Regions from separate parts of the Arthrobacter sp. LAPM80 genome, predicted to be linked through region 2. Evidence: predicted binding sites of a transcription regulator. Region 2 holds the regulator's gene; the other holds the start of a gene.
What was found. Region 2 encodes Rex, which represses fermentation and respiration genes when NADH is low (regulators of the CRP and FNR family bind a similar motif). Its sites were predicted from a motif close to CTTGTGAANNNNTTCACAAG; they were not measured.
Positions count from the first base shown of each region.

Region 1 (4,409 bases), on a different contig from region 2:
AGGCCGTGCAACTTGTCAGCGACGGCATGGCCATCGGCCTGAGCGCCGGCACTACCACGTGGTCGCTCGCGAAGGAACTCGCTGGCATGAAGAATCTGACAGTCGTGACCAACTCGGTGCGGATTGCCGATGTCTTTCAGACCCCGGGCTCCCGGGTGTCGGTGATCCTCACAGGCGGCGAACGCACGCCGTCGGATGCCCTGGTGGGTCCCATTGCCACACAGTCCGTGCGATCGCTCCACCTTGACGTGCTGTTTTTGGGCGTGCACGGCGTGGATGCGCAGGCGGGGTTCACCACCCCCAACCTGCTGGAGGCAGAGATGGACAGGGCCCTGATCGCCGCGGCCCGCAGAGTCGTCGTGCTGGCCGATCACAGCAAGTGGGGAACGGTGGGTATCAGCACCATAGCCGCGTTGGAGGACGTCGATGAGGTCATCAGCGATGAATTCCTGGGCCTGGAGGCGCAGCGTACGCTGCGGGACCGGGTGGGTGCTCTGCGGCTGGTGCCCGTTGCGGGCCCCGCGCAAGGCATCTCCTGAGCAGCGAAGTTCCCGAGCAGACACGGCTTTTGGCGATCAAACGCGGCGCCCTGCGCGGGTGGGGCATTATTAACCCATGACCTCTTCGACTGCTGAGCAGGGCGCCGCGGACCGCGGCACCCTGCTGATCCTCAATGGACCCAACCTGAACCTACTTGGCACCCGGGAACCTGAAATTTACGGCTCGGCCACGCTGTCCGACGTCGAACGGCTGGCCACGGCGGCCGCCGGGGCCGCCGGGTTCAGCACCACGTGCCTGCAGTCAAACCACGAGGGTGTCCTGGTCGACGCCATCCATGCGGCGCGCGGCACGGCCGTGGGAATCATCATCAACGCGGGCGCCTACACGCACACGTCGGTGGCGCTGCGGGACGCGATTGCCGGCGTCGAACTTCCCACGGTTGAGGTGCACATCACCAATGTGCACAAGCGCGAGGAGTTCAGGCACCACTCATATCTGTCCCCCGTGTGCGAGAGCGTCATTGTCGGCGCCGGCATCCACGGCTACGAACTGGCCGTGAGCTACCTGGACAAGATCCTGGCGTAGCGCCCGTCAGCCGACCTTGCAGGTGCCCGACGGCACGGCACCGCTGAGGGTCGGCGCCGAGGCGATGACGGGCCCGGCCTCCTCCATGGTCAGGGCAAAGCCCACATTGGCAGAACTGGTCGCCTTGGCGAAAACGACACCCACAACACGCCCTGAGGCATCAAGCAGTGGCCCGCCGGAGTTGCCCGACTGCACGTTGCCGGCCAGTTGATACACGTCAAGAAGCGACTTCGCCCCACCGGAGATGTCAGGCACCATCATGGGGCCCGAGGAGAGCACGGTTGCCGGGCGCACCTGCAACGGCCCGCCGAGCGGGTAGCCGGCGAAGGCCGTGGCAGTGTTCCCGGGAACCGTGGCCCCAACGGTTAGCGGCGCCGCGGCCAAACCATCGACTGCGAGGATCGCCAAGTCATGGACGGGGTTGAAGTACACCACGCGGGCAGGCAGCGCGCCCTGTGTCTGGGTCTGCACCACGGGCATGGACACGCCCGCCACCACGTGGGCATTGGTCAGGACCCGCCCGGGCGAGATGACGAACCCCGTGCCCGTCTGGTTCTGTCCGCACTGGAATGCGGTGCCCGAAATTTTCATGACCGAGTGCGCAGCCTGGTTCCAGGCCGGCGTGTTTGTATTGGCATTCGGGGCGGCCACCTGGACATTGGGGCCGCCCGGGTTCAACAGGGCAGGGATGCCCTCGTCCAGCACCAGGGAACGGATCTCGGCGACGGCTGCCTTGACGGGATCGGGCGTCCAGGTGTCAATCCGGGATATGACCTGGGAGTCGCTCAACTGCTTGGATACTGCCGGGATGCCAAGGTTGGATACACCAAATGCCAGCATGGAAATGGCCAGCGCACCCACCGCTACGTTGAGCACCCCGCCCAAAATCCGGTTCACGGATCGGATTGAGTCAGATTTCACACGGCGGCCGATCGCGCCGCCCAGCTTCATGCCCAGGGCGTGGCCGATGGCGATCAACAGGACTGTGGCGCCAATCACCATGGCAGTGCGCCATCCCGGCCCGGGGGCGAACTGGTTGACGAAGGGGGCGGCAAAAAAAGCCGCAGCGGCACCGGCAGCGAAACCTGCGATACCACCCAGTGAGACCACCACTCCGGTGTTCAGGCCGTAGATCAGCTGCCACAAAAGCCAGACAATGAGCACCGCATCAAGCCATGAGAAACCAAGCACCGTCGCGTACAGCTCCTCCCGGGCCGGAGCCCTTTACAAGTTGGGCACAGGCAGTGCTCCACCTCCACATGTTACCGGCCCAACCCGAATGGCCCATGAGCTTTTCGAATGATCAATCTGCCAATATGCTGACAACGAACGCCTGGAATGCCAAATTGGTCACAAAAACGGAAAAGTTCTGAAACAATCAGTATCAGGTCAGAACTGATTAGCTACATACTGTAAGGAGTTTTCATGGACATCGAGGTATTACGCCGGGCACCACTATTCGCCACGCTCGACGACGAGGCTTTCCGCCTTTTGACGGACGAACTGGCAGAGGTTGACCTTTCCCGCGGCGCTTCGGTCTTTCGTGAAGGCGACCAGGGCGACCAGCTCTACTTCATCGTTTCGGGCAAGGTGAAGCTGGGACGCACCTCCTCTGACGGCCGCGAATCACTTGTTGCCATCCTCGGCCCGGGCGAGCTCTTCGGCGAAATGGCACTCTTTGACCCGGCCCCCCGCAGCACGACGGCGACGGCCGTTTCCGAGACCCGACTTGCCGGCCTGAAGAACGAATCCCTGAACACCCTGCTGCGCAACCGCCCCGAGGTGTCCATGCAGTTGCTGCAGGCCCTGGCCCGCCGCCTGCGCCGCACCAACGACAACCTCTCGGATCTGGTCTTCTCGGACGTCCCCGGCCGCGTGGCCAAGGCCATCCTTGACCTCGCGGACCGCTTCGGCCGCCCCGCGACCGACGGCATCCTGGTTGCCCACGAGCTCACGCAGGAAGAACTGGCCCAGCTGGTCGGCGCGTCACGCGAGACAGTGAACAAGGCCCTCGCCGAGTTCGTCCAGCGCGGCTGGCTCCGCCTTGAAGCCCGCGCCGTGGTCATCCTGGATGTCAACCGCCTGCGCCAGCGCTCACGCTAGCGCTTCTGTCGCAGGGAGCCTGAACTGCGGGAAACGACGAACGCCGGCCCGGTCACCTTAGGTGGCCGGGCCGGCGTTCGTTTCCGGCAAGAGAAGCACAACGCTGCCGCAGCGTTGGCCCTGTCAGCGCTCCCTGCAGGGAGCGCCCTCGGACACGGGCGCTGTCAGCACCTCAAGGCTGAATCTCGACTCGGAATCCCCCACGAGCTTGGGCCGGTATTCGTTGATGGGCCTCTTGTGGTTCAGATAGGCAATGCAGCCGCGGGCGGCAGCGATTTTTTCAAGGATGATCTCCACGCCGGGCACCACGAGCTCACCTAGGGTCAAGCCTGTGGTTGTCGGCTGGCCGATTTCATCCCCCAGTGCGGTTTTTGCGCGGTCGGCCAGGATGTCTGCCGCGCTGGCCCAGCGCCCCCACACACCCTTGCTTGTGAGCAGGGAAGGTTCCTGGTTGACCGGCCTTGCTGCTGCAAAGTACCTGGTGTCGAAGCGCCTGTGGGCGAAGTCCGGGCTGGTCCAATGGCTCAGCGGCGTGAGCAGATCGGTGCGCAGCGCCAACCCATAGCGCTCCAGCAGGGACGCAAAAGTGGTCTCCTGGGTGGCTATGGACTCGCGTGCCCGCATCCATTCGGGTCCGGTGATGTTTTCCACCAGCGCGGAGGAATCCGGTCCGGCCAGCAGGATGCCAGTTTCCTCAAACAATTCACGGATGGCCGCCACCACATGGCGTTTGGCGAGTCCAATGTCCTGCGTGCCAAGGCTCTTGGCCCACATCGTGGGTGAGGGGCCCACCCAGTCGGTGACGTCGTCGTCCGCGGCCTCAATGGTGCCGCCGGGAAAGGCGACAGTTCCCAACGGAGAACCGCCCGGGCGGTAGGTCAGAAAAGTCCGCAGGCCGCCTGGGCTGTCCTTCAACAGCACCACTGACGACGCCTGCCGCGGCTTGCTGGGGGTGCGCTGGCCGAAGTCCACCCACGTCTGCGCGGCTTCCTGCTGGTCTGCGTTCAGCGGGAAGAGCCGCTTTCCTGCTGACCGCATGCCCGCAGGGTCGTTACTGGAATTCGGCAATCAACTCAACCTCAACGGGAGAATCCAAAGGCAGTACGGAAACTCCGACGGCGGACCGTGCGTGGATCCCTGCCTCGCCAAACACCTGGCCCAGAAGCTCTGAGGCACCGTTGATGACGCCGGGCTGGCCCGTGAAGGACGGATCCGATGCA
Region 1 covers NZ_JBCHVD010000006.1:10,841-15,249, forward strand. Annotated here, with positions in the region: gene AAGW05_RS07910 (DeoR/GlpR family DNA-binding transcription regulator) at 1-539, shown strand, start outside; gene aroQ (type II 3-dehydroquinate dehydratase) at 616-1,086, shown strand; gene AAGW05_RS07920 (MarP family serine protease) at 1,093-2,277, opposite strand; gene AAGW05_RS07925 (Crp/Fnr family transcriptional regulator) at 2,512-3,189, shown strand; gene AAGW05_RS07930 (NUDIX hydrolase) at 3,313-4,227, opposite strand; gene AAGW05_RS07935 (RidA family protein) at 4,241-4,409, opposite strand, start outside.
Region 1: AAGW05_RS07920 (MarP family serine protease) is a predicted target of Rex. The motif match lies at 2,424-2,443, and genes of this name have one in related genera.

Region 2 (4,409 bases):
CGCGTCACCAGCGTCGCAACAAGAAGTAAATCTTCTTTCTTCGCTAAAGCACCCGTCCACCGTCAAGGTGAGCGGGTGCTTTTTGTTGCCTTCCCCGGGCGCAGTTAGCGCTTCCTGACCCGGGCAATGCCCTTCCACAATCCGTACACCACGCCCACACCTGTCGCCGCCTGCAGGCCAAGAGTTGCTGCGCGGCGCCCGGAGCGGTAGTCGTAGATGGGCCAGTTGTTGTCCCGTGCGTGCCTGCGCAACTTGGTGTCGGGGTTGATCGCAACAGGGTTGCCCACAGCGGTGAGCAGCGGAATGTCGTTGTAGGAATCGCTGTAGGCCCAGCTGCGTGAGAGGTCCAGGCCCTCTTTTTCCGCCAATTCTCTCACTGCCCGGCCCTTGGCGGGCCCGTGCAGGATTTCGCCGACAAGACGGCCCGTGTAGAGGCCGTCGTCAATTTCGGCCACGGTGCCCAAGGCGCCGGTCAGGTTCAACCGCTCGGCAATGACCCCCGCAACTTCCACGGGGGTCGCCGTCACAAGCCACACCTGGCGGCCGGATTTGAGGTGTTCCTGGGTCAGGGCCCGGGTGCCCGGCCAGATTTTCGAGACGATCATCTCGTCATACACTTCTTCGCCCAGCTGGCGGATGAAGTCGGCGCTGATGCCGGCGGCCAGTTGCTGTGCTGAATCCTGGACGGAATGAACGTCGCTCATGTTCTCGCCGCGCATGATGAACTTGGTTTGCTTCCAGGCAAATCCAACAGCATCCCTGAGGGTGAAGGCGCGTTTTTGATACATTTTACGGGCCACGTGGAACAGGCTGGCACCCTTCATCAGCGTGTTGTCCACGTCAAAGAAAGCAGCCTCACCTTGGTGCTGCACAGCAGTCGAGGGGGCCTCGGCACTGTTGCTAGTCACGTCGGGCATGAAATGATTCTAGTCAATCCTTGCGCGCCCTGCCCGTTCCGCCACCTGCCCCGGGGGTTAACTGTGGTGAAACTTTCATTTCGCGGAGCCGGTCCGGCGGTTTTTTCCACCGCGCAGCCCACGCAGGTTGAGTGGCATTCCCTGCGCGGGAAACCGTTTCCATTGAGTACCGTTGTTGCCATGGAACCATCTGAGAGAGTCCCGGCCGGCCCCGACGTGGATGCCGGCGCCGCACCCGCCCCTGCGGTACCCCTGCCGTTGCTTGAATTGATCACGAAGACAGGCTGCCACTTGTGCGATGACGCCCGCGCCGTCGTCACCGACGTTGCAGGGGGACTTGGCCTGCCGTGGCATGAGGTGAGCATTGACGGGAACGCCGCCCTGGCGCAGCAGTACGGTGAGGAAATCCCCGTGGTTCTTGTTGACGGCATCCAACGCGACTTTTGGCACATCGATCCCGCCCGGCTGCGCACCATCCTGAGACGCGCCCTGGCTTCCTCCTGAGCGGCAAGCGGGCGCGCTGTGCTTTTGGCTGTGGCCGGGTCTGGTCATACAGTGGATGAAGGCGGATGTGGGTCTTTGGGCCATGCGTTCGGCAGCCACATGTGGCTTTAATCTGAGAATGTGAGTGTTGCCTTGACGTCTGCGCAGACCCCGGAAGAGCCGTCGGCCGAACCGGCCCGGCAGCTGCCGCCTGCCACCGTTTCGCGGCTGACGCTATACCTGCGCACCTTGAACGCCCTGCTGGCCGACGGCGCCGAGAGCGTCTCCTCTGAGGCGCTGGCTGAATCGGCCGGCGTCGGAGCCGCCAATGTCCGCAAGGACCTTTCGTATCTTGGCTCTTACGGAACCCGAGGAGTCGGCTACGACGTGGGCAACCTGAGCCGAAAAATTGCCCAGGCCCTCGGCCTGACCCACGAATGGCGGGTTGCCATTGTTGGTGCCGGCAACTTGGGCCGGGCGCTCGCCCGCTACGCAGGATTCGAATCCCGCGGATTTGACGTGGTGGCCCTTCTTGACGCCGACCAAATGATCATTGGCAGCGAAATTGGCTGGCTGCGGGTCAATGACGTGGCCAACCTTGAATCTGTCGTGGCGTCCACCCGGGCCAACATGGTTGTCCTGGCACTTCCTGCCTCCGTTGCCCAGTCCGTGTGCGACCGCGTTATTGCCGCCGGCGTGCACAGCATCCTGAGCTTCGCACCCGTCGCGCTGACTGTTCCCGACCATGTCAACCTGCGCAAGGTTGACATGGCTACCGAACTGCAGATCCTCGCCTATCACGCCCAGCGGCTGCAGGAGCCGAACCTGGAACAGGACCGCCCCGGAGCTTAGCGGCGGGTGGGTCAGCGCCCCCGCTGGCCCCTGTTGGCCTTGTGCGCCCGGAAGAACTCCTTCGCGGGTGATCTGAACAGCATCAGCACGGCTACGGCACCCAGTCCGATCTGGACAATGGCAAGCGGGCTGGGCTGGGCCAGTAAAAAGAGCGACAGGCAGGCAAGCACCAGGGCCGTGGTCCTGGCCCAATTGGCGCCGCGCCGAATCTTATAGGCCAGCCAAAAGTAGACGACAGCCATCGCCAGGCTCAGGACAAAGGCCAGGTACAGGGCCGTATTGATCAGGGCCGGATCGGAATAGGCCTCCGCAAGGGCGGGGTTGCCGGCCATGGCCGTCCGAAACGCGTCAAGCATGACGGCCTTGACCGACGGGACAAACAACACGAAAAGCAGCACCACGGCGGAAATCGTCTGCAGCACCCCCGCCAGCTGAATCAAGCGGGCTGCCAGTGACACCTGCCTCGGTGCCGCCACCCGCTCCAGCGGTGCACCGGCCATGCCCGGGCCGCCAGCCTGTGCCCCGCCGAACCCGGGGTAGGAAGGGGAGGGAGGAAGGGCCGACGCCGGGGTGTTGGCATTCTGAGCGTCCTTGACGTCCTGGGGCGGATCCCACCCCTCGGGTGCGTACTGGCCGTAACGGGGGACGCCTGGGGCGATCTCACCGTAGCTTCCCGGAAGGGGGGTGGGCTGCTCTTGGGGTTCTTCACCGGGGGTGGTCATGACAGCTGCTCTTTCAATGTTGCCGGGCAATGGTGCCAGGTACCTGGCCAACGGGGCCGGCCAGGTGATCGTGCCGCATGAATCCAGACGTAAAGAGAAGGCCGCGGCGGGTTGTAACAAACCCTACGCGACCTCTCCGGGCCCCACTACTTGTTCCGGACCAATGCCGGACTCAGTGCACTACGCACCGGCCCGGGAATTGAACCATGCGTTTGATTCGGGCAGCCACATCAGCACGGCTGCCACAATCCCTAGCAAACCGCCGCCTCCGGCGCCGAGGAACAAGAAGATAATGCCCACAACCACGATGGCCGACAGTGCCAGCCGGGCCCACTGCATTCCTTCCTTGAGTTTCATGGCGCACACGAGCAAAGCGGCAATCAGCACCACCGAAATGATGGACAGCACGATTCCCTTGATGGCGTCGCCCGTGAAATACGTCGCGGCCAGCAGGAAAAGGGATCCGATGAAGGTGAAGAAGGTGGAGATCAGCCAGAGGGCTGCCGTCACCAGCCAGATGATGTAGGAGATTTTAAGCAGTTGTGGCAGGCCGTCCATCTTGAACATGTTTGAGAAGCCGCCGGCAGGCATGACGTCCTGCACCGAGTGCGGCATGTCCTTGGGCATCTTAAACTTGTAGGCGCCGCCCGGTTGCTGGTACCCGGGTGCGGGTGCTTGCGGAGCATGTGGCGGGGGCTGAGAACCATAACCGGGGGGTGGTGGTTGCGAGCCTGGCTGCTCAGGACCTGGAAACTCATTCGGTGTGCTCATAGCAAGAACCATAGTCTTGGGGTGATCCCCTGCATAGGTGTACTAGTAAGTAGCAAAATGCCGGCCCGCCGTCGTGGCGGACCGGCATCAAGATCCCCTGGACCAGGGGCGCCCCAGCGCTGGGCCGGGGCTCGAACCAGGTGCTTATGCAGCCTTCACGAAAGCAACTTCGAGGGTGATGGTCACCTTGTCCGAAACCAGCACGCCGCCGGCTTCAAGTGCTGCGTTCCAGGTCAGACCGAAGTCCTTGCGGCTGATGACGGTCTTGGCTTCGAAACCTGCGCGGGTGGCGCCGAAAGCGTCTACCGCCACGCCGCCGAACTCGCCCTTGAAGGTCACTGTCTTGGTGATGCCGCGAATGGTCAGCTCGCCGGTCATTTCGAACTCTTCTTCATCGCCTGAAACGGAAGTGGAGACGAACGTCAGGGTGGGGAAGACCTCGACGTCGAAGAAATCGGCGCCGCGGACGTGGGCGTCGCGGTTGGCGTCGCCTGAGTTGAAGCTTGCGGCGGCGATGGTGGCCGTGACGGCGGTTTCGGCGAGGGTCTCGCCGAGCGTCAAGGAGCCTTCCATTTCGGTGAACTGGCCGCGGACCTTGGAGATTCCGGCGTGGCGGACCATGAAGCCAACCGTGCTGTGTGAGCCGTCAAGGTTCCAGGTGCCT
Region 2 covers NZ_JBCHVD010000020.1:38,286-42,694, forward strand. Annotated here, with positions in the region: gene AAGW05_RS15940 (30S ribosomal protein bS22) at 1-29, shown strand, start outside; gene AAGW05_RS15945 (HAD family hydrolase) at 105-917, opposite strand; gene AAGW05_RS15950 (glutaredoxin family protein) at 1,098-1,421, shown strand; gene AAGW05_RS15955 (redox-sensing transcriptional repressor Rex) at 1,542-2,252, shown strand; gene AAGW05_RS15960 (hypothetical protein) at 2,264-2,974, opposite strand; gene AAGW05_RS15965 (hypothetical protein) at 3,155-3,601, opposite strand; gene AAGW05_RS15970 (YceI family protein) at 3,890-4,409, opposite strand, start outside.